DNA from 2 places in the Stenotrophomonas sp. YJH_SMC_48-3 genome. Region 1 is predicted to be linked to the other one. Evidence: predicted binding sites of a transcription regulator. Region 1 holds the regulator's gene; the other holds the start of a gene.
What was found. The regulator FliA, encoded in region 1, starts transcription of late flagellar genes. The targets are predictions, from matches to a motif close to TAAAGTTTNNCNNNCNNNGGCCGATAA.

Region 1 (3,402 bases):
GCAGCGACCGGGCGCGGCGCGGGCGCCGGCGCCGGTGCCAGGACTGCAGCAGGCTTGGCACCCGGTGCGGCGCCACCGTGCAACTGGTCGAGCAGGGCTTCGAACTCGTCCTCGCTGATCAGGCCGTCGTCGGCTTTTTTTGCCGGCGCGATCGCAGTCGGAGCATTGCCACCGTGCAGCTGGTCGAGCAGCGCCTCGAATTCGTCGTCGGTGATCAGGTCGCTGCCCCCCGCGGCGGGTGCTGCGGCGGCGGCGGGCGCAGCCACGGCACCCCCGTGCACGTCGAACTGGGCGATCAGGTCCGGCGGCGCATAGCCCGGCTCGGTGCCGGACGACACGGCGTCCAGCATCGACTGCAGGTAATCCAGTGATTGCTGGGCCGCGTCGAAGTGGTGGGCCTGCAGCACGGCCTGGCCGGCGCGCGCCGCGCCCAGCGCCTCCTCAGCGGCGTGGCACAGCTCGACCATGGCAGTGACGCCGAGGAAGCCGGCGCCGCCCTTGAGCGTGTGGTAGCCGCGGAACACCGCATTGAGCTGGTCGCTGTCCTGCGGTGCCTGCTCCAGCGACACCAGCTGTTCGCCGAGGCGGTCCAGGATCTCCTGCGCCTCGATGATGAAATCGGCAGTGATGTCGTCGGATACCGCGCTCATGCTTACAGCCCCAGATCCGACAACAGGTCGTCGGCGTCGTTCTGCGAGACCGCGTGGCGGTCCAGTCCCTTCAGTGCCGGCCCGGCCAGTGCCGGGTCGGTGCGATGCTGTTCCGGCGGCAGGCCGAGTGCGCCGAAGCCCTCGTGCACGCGGCGGACGATGCCGACCACGCGACGGATGATCTGCCCGGTCAGGTCCTGGTAGCTCTGGGTCAGGGCGATCTCGGTCAGGTTGTGGCGGATGCGCTCGAGCTGCGCGTCCTGGCCTGGCTGCAGGCCTTCGGCACGCAGCTGTTCGGTCAGGCTGCGGCATTCCTCGGCCAGGTCCAGGGTACGGTGGGTGGCCTGTTCGGTCATCGCCACCACGTGGTCCAGGCGCGCGCAGGCGTCATCCAGCTCACCGGCCTCGCTGGGCACGGTCGGCAGTTCACCCAGCGCCTGTCCCAGCTCGCGGGCCAGCCGCGACAGGCCGCTCATCATCGGCTGCGTGCGCAGCGCGACCAGTCCGTCGATGCGTTGCCGCCAGGCAGCTTCGTCACCGGACTCCAGTGCGTCCAGGGCTTCCTGCAGGCGCAGGGCCAGGGCGTTCTTGTCGACCGTGGTATCCATCAGGCGCTGGCCGCCAGGCGTTCGAAGATCTTGCCGAGCTTCTCTTCCAGCGTCTGCGCGGTGAAGGGCTTGATGATGTAGCCGTTCACGCCGTTCTGGGCGGCTTCGATGATCTGTTCGCGCTTGGCTTCGGCAGTGACCATCAGCACTGGCAGGGTCTTCAGCTTGGCATCGGCGCGGATCGCCTTGAGCAGCTCGATGCCGGTCATCACCGGCATGTTCCAGTCGGTGACGACGAAATCGAACGACTGGCTCTGCAGCAGCGACAGCGCGGCATGCCCGTCCTCGGCTTCGGCGGTATTGGTGAAGCCAAGATCGCCCAGCAGGTTCTTGACGATGCGACGCATGGTCGAGAAGTCGTCGACGATCAGGATGCGCATGTTCTTGTTCAAAGCAGAGTTCCTTTGTTGTTCATTCCGGGTGGCCGGGGGCAGCCGCCTCGGGCATGTTCACTCTTCCAGGCCGGCGTCGGCCGCCTCGAAAATCTTCAATCGTCCACGCAGGCGCAGCACGGCCTGGCCGTGGATCTGGCAGACCCGCGACTCGCTCACGCCGAGCACCGCGCCGATCTCCTTCAGGTTCAGTTCCTGCTCGTAATAGAGCGAGAGCACCAGCTGTTCGCGCTCGGGCAGGTGGCCGATGGCCTTGCCCAGCTCGCGGCCGAACTCGCCGCGCTCCAGCACCTGCTGCGGCGTCGGGCCGCCCTGGGCGACGGTATCCAGCTCGCCCTGGTCCTCGATGCGTGACTCCAGGCTCAGCACCTGGCCACGCGCGGCGTCTTCCATCAGCCGCAGGTATTCGGGCAGCGGCATCTCCATCGCGGCGGCCACTTCGGTGGCGCTGGCGGCACGGCCGGTGCTCTGTTCCAGGCGGCGGATGGTGGCAGCGGCGTCGCGTGCGCGGCGATGCACCGAGCGCGGCACCCAGTCGCCACGGCGGATCTCGTCGATCATCGAACCGCGGATGCGGATCGAGGCGTAGGTCTCGAACGAGGCGCCCTGGTCGGCGTCGTAGCTGCGCGACGCTTCGATCAGCCCCATCATGCCGGCCTGGATCAGGTCGTCCACCTCCACGCTCGCCGGCAGGCGTGCGGCCAAGTGGTGGGCGATGCGCCGCACCAGGTCCGAGTGCTGGGAGATGACCTCGTTGGCCGCCGAGCGCTGGACCTCCCGGTACTGGGCTGCGCCTTTCATGCGGCCACCCCGCGCTGCTTGAGAATGCGCTCGAGGAAGAACTCGACGCCGCCACGCGGTTCGGTCGGCGCCTGCCAGCGTGCGGTGCGGCGCGCGATCTCGGTGATCGCCAGCGCGGCTGGGCTGGACGGGTAGGCCTTTACCACCGGTTGCTGGCGCTGCACCGACAGGCGCAGCCAATCATCCTGCGGCACACAGCCCAGATAGTTCAGCGAGACATCGGCGAGGAATTTCTCGCAGACCCGGGTCAGCTTTTCGTACAGCACGCGGCCCTCGTTGGGGTCGCGCACCATGTTGGCCACCACCTGGATGCGGTCCACGCCGCGCTCGCGCGACAGCACCTTGATCAGTGCGTAGGCGTCGGTGATCGAGGCCGGTTCGTCACAGACCACCACCACGGTGTCCTGCGCGGCCTGGCAGAAGGTCAGCACGCCATCGGTGATGCCGGCGGCGGTGTCCACCACCATGATGTCCAGTTCGCGTTCCAGTTCGGAGAACACGTTCACCAGGCCGACGTGCTCGGCCGGGGCCAGCTCGGCCATGTGGCGGCGACCGGACGCGGCCGGGACCACCAGCACGCCGTTCGGGCCTTCGACGATGACGTCGTCCAGCGAGCAGCGGCCGGCCACCAGGTCGGCCAGCGTAAAGGTGGGGTTCAAGCCCAGGATCACGTCGATGTTGGCCAGGCCCAGGTCGGCGTCCAGCAGCAGCGTGCGCTTGCCCATGCCCGCCAGCGCCACAGCCAGGTTGGCCGAGACGTTGGTCTTGCCCACGCCGCCCTTGCCGCCGGTCACCGCGATGGTGCGCACAGGGCCGAGCGGCTCGCTGCGGGTGGCCGACAGCGGGAAGGTCTTGGTCAGCTTGGCGTACTCACGCGACGGCATGGTTCAACTCCGGGTTGCAGGGCATATCGGCCGCTCGGCGCAAATCTTCAAGGCGAAGTACGAGATT
Region 2 (3,402 bases), on a different contig from region 1:
CGCAATGCCATCGATCACCGAGATGATCTCGGCGATGCGCTGCGACGAGGCTTCGATCTGCTGCATCGTCTGCACCACCTGGCTGACCACCTCGCCCCCTTCGCTGGCCACGCCCGCTGCGGAACCGGCCAGCATGTTGGCCTGCAGCGCGTGGTCGGCATTCTGGCGCACGGTGGAGGTCAGTTCCTCCATCGACGCGGCGGTTTCTTCCAGATTGGCGGCCTGCTGTTCGGTGCGGCGCGACAGGTCGCTGTTGCCGGCCGCGATCTCGCCAGCGGCCAGGCGGATGCTGGCCGCCGACTGCTGGATCTGTCCGACGATCTGAGTCAGCTGCTGCACGGTGCTGTTGGCATCGTCGCGCATCACCGCGAACACCCCGTGGAACTCACCCTGCATGCGCGCAGTGAGGTCGCCGGCGGCGATCGCGCGCAGCAGCGTAGACAGTGCAGCCAGGTTGTGGTCGCTGACCTGCATCATTGTGTTCAAGGTCTCCACCATGCGGCGGAAATCATGCTCGAAGCGCAGCGCATCACCGCGCACGGCGAAATCACCGGCAGCGGCGGCGGCGGCCAGCTGCTGGATCTGCTCGTTGATCGCAGCCAGGTTGCCCTTGGTGGTTGCCATCGCGGCGGTGAATGCCGCCTTCTCGCCCGGCAGCGCTTCCATGTCCACGCTGAGGTCGCCCACGGCGTAGCGCTGCATCACCTCGACCAGGCGCTGGGTGACCGCATTGCTGGAGGCCACCAGCTGGTTGCTGTCGGCCACCATGCGGCCGTACTCGCCCGGGAACGCCGCAGCATCCATGCGGTAGCTGAGTTCCCCGGCATCGTGGCGGCGCGCCATTTCGGCCTGCGCAGCCATCACTGACTGCAACTGCCCACGCATGCCCTGCATCGCGTCCAGCAGGCGCCCCACTTCGTCGTTGCTGCGCGCCGGCAGCGTGCTGTCCAGCTTGCCGGCCGCGACGTCACCGGCCACGCGCACGGCTTCAGCCAGCGGACGGATCGCCAGGCGGCGCAGCAGCACATACACGCCGGCGCTGAGGGTCAGCGCGGCGACCACGCCGACCAGCAGGGTCAGCCACAGCAGCTGGCGTGCCTCAGCCACGATCACCGCGTGCGGCATCACCACGCCCAGGGCAAAACGCTGCGGCGCATCGCCGACCCGCAGCGGTACATACACCCGCACATTGCCGGCCGCATCCGGAGTGAAGGCCTCGAACGGACGGTCGGCGGCAATGTCGGCCAGCATGCTGCGGGTCTGCGCGTCGCTGCGCGGCTTGCCGATCTCGGCGGCATTGGCCGAGGCCAGCACCACACCCTTCGGCGACAGCAGTTCGACACGACCGGCCCCCATCGGCTTCAGCGTGGCCAGGTGCTTCTGCAACGCCGCCAGCGAGAAGTCCACGGTGAACACGCCCAGGAATCTGCCGTTCTCGATGATCGGCGTGCTCAGGGTGCTCATGAGCACTTTCTGGCCGGCGATGTCATAGGCGTAGGGTTCGCTGACCTTGGGCAGCTTGTCGCGGCTGGGCCCCATGTACCAGTCGCCCGATCCGCTGGCGGTCTCGGTGTAATCGGTCATCACCGACTGCTGCGGCTTGCCGTCCTGCCAGGCCCAGTAGCTCATGTAACGGCCGGTGGCATCGTGTGCTTCGGTATTGACGAACTCCGCATCCTTGCCGTCGAAGGCATCGGCCTCCCACATGGTGCTCTTGCCGAGCCATTGCGGATGAGCACGCAGCTGTTCGCCGAGCACCGCCGCCAGGCTGGCGCGGTCGGGCACGTCGCCACGGGCACGCTGGGCCAGCACGCTTTCAACCATGGCATCGTTGCTGGCAAAGGCGGTGCCCAGGTCAGCCGCCACCTGGCGCGCCTCGGCGTTGGCCTCGCTGGTCATGGTCTGGCGCGAGGCGCTGATCAGACTGGCGCTGGCCTGCCGGTAGATCAGGAACGCGGTCAGGCCGAAGCACAGCAGCGCGATCACAGCGGTGCCCAGCATCAGCTTGTGGGCGATGCTGCCCGGGCGTTGGGCAGTGGCGGAGCGGGAAGAAGGCATGGGAGGGTCCGCAAGGCAATTCAGGACGACCGGCGTCACGAGGACACCGCGCAGGCGCGCGATCCGTCGCGCAGGCCACCGGCCGCCGGGCCGCGCCCGGTGCACGAGGCACACCGGGTTTAGCGGCCGGCCGCCATCGAGATTGAGGCCAGCGGCCTGCACATTCCTGAACCTGCTCAGGGTGGGCTCGGTGCCCCGCCCCCTGCGACCATCTCATTCGGCGACCCGATCCTTGATCCACTCCGCCCTTGGCAGCACCTCGATGCTGCCGGCGGCGTACTGCTGCAGCACGTCGTCCGGGCCGAAGCGCGGCTGCCAGCCCAGCACGCTGCGCAGGCGGGCACTGTCGTAGACGCGATCGATGCTCAACGGCAGCGGCCAGCCCCGTCGTTCGAACTCGGCCAGCAGCTGTGGCGCGCGGCGTGCCAGCACGCTGCGCGGGTGGGTGGCCAGCTCCAGGCAATCCTCACGCCGGAACGGCGTCGGAGCGCACGCGATGTAACGCGCGAAAGCGGCGCCTTCGTCCAGCAGCAGTGCAGCATGCGCGCTGGCTACATCACGTGCGTCGATACCGCGGTGCAGGCGGAACATCGCCATGCGCTCGGGCGGCTCGGGGAAGCAGCGGGCCATGCGCAGCACGCGCACGCTGAAGGCCGGCGCCGCAGCGGCTTCGGCCAGTGCTTCGGCCTGCAGCTTGGTGCGGTGGTAGATCGTGCGCGGCAACGGCTCGGTGTCTTCATCGATCCAACGGCAGCCACCGGCGACCACGGCGTGGCCATACAGCGCGGTTGTACTGGTCAGCACGAATCGCCGCGCCCCGGCTTCGCGTGCGGCCTGCAGCAGGTGCGCGGTCGCCTCCACGTTGATCTGGTGGAACACCCCGTCCGGCACCAGGCCGACGTGGGGTGCGTGCAGGGCGGCGGTATGGATCACCGCGTCAACGCCCTGCACCGCCCGTGCGACAGCCTGGTGATCGGTGACATCGGCAATGATGCGGGTGGTGGCGAATGGGCTGCGATCCAGCCCCACCACTTCGTGGGAGGCCGCCAATGCGCCGAAGATCGCGCGCCCGATCCGCCCGGAACTGCCGGTCAGCAGAATCTTCATTGAGTCCATTCACTCGAAGCGCCCGGGAACTACCGGGATGCTTCGATTCTAGGCACGCTGCATGTCGTCTGCGATAGGGCGCAATTGCAATTGTGCGTTCATTCCCGCGAGGCCGATCGGGCCAGCAGCTGCCGCGCGACGAACAGCGGATCGTCACCGCCTGCCGCGTCGGGCGTGACACCGGTGCGTTCCCAGTTGGTTCCGGTATGTAGATTGATCGGCTGCCGATCGGGAATG

Region 2: a site for FliA is predicted at 2,178-2,204, ahead of AC5P65_RS02215 (methyl-accepting chemotaxis protein). Genes of this name have one in related genera too.

The regions. Positions count from the first base shown of each region.
Region 1 covers NZ_JCAFSQ010000005.1:9,811-13,212, forward strand. Annotated here, with positions in the region: gene AC5P65_RS09285 (chemotaxis protein CheA) at 1-650, opposite strand, end outside; gene AC5P65_RS09290 (protein phosphatase CheZ) at 653-1,258, opposite strand; gene cheY (chemotaxis response regulator CheY) at 1,258-1,650, opposite strand; gene AC5P65_RS09300 (RNA polymerase sigma factor FliA) at 1,708-2,451, opposite strand; gene AC5P65_RS09305 (MinD/ParA family ATP-binding protein) at 2,448-3,335, opposite strand; gene flhF (flagellar biosynthesis GTPase FlhF) at 3,322-3,402, opposite strand, start outside.
Region 2 covers NZ_JCAFSQ010000001.1:477,684-481,085, reverse strand. Annotated here, with positions in the region: gene AC5P65_RS02215 (methyl-accepting chemotaxis protein) at 1-2,058, opposite strand, end outside; gene AC5P65_RS02210 (NAD-dependent epimerase/dehydratase family protein) at 2,272-3,165, opposite strand; gene AC5P65_RS02205 (S41 family peptidase) at 3,264-3,402, opposite strand, start outside.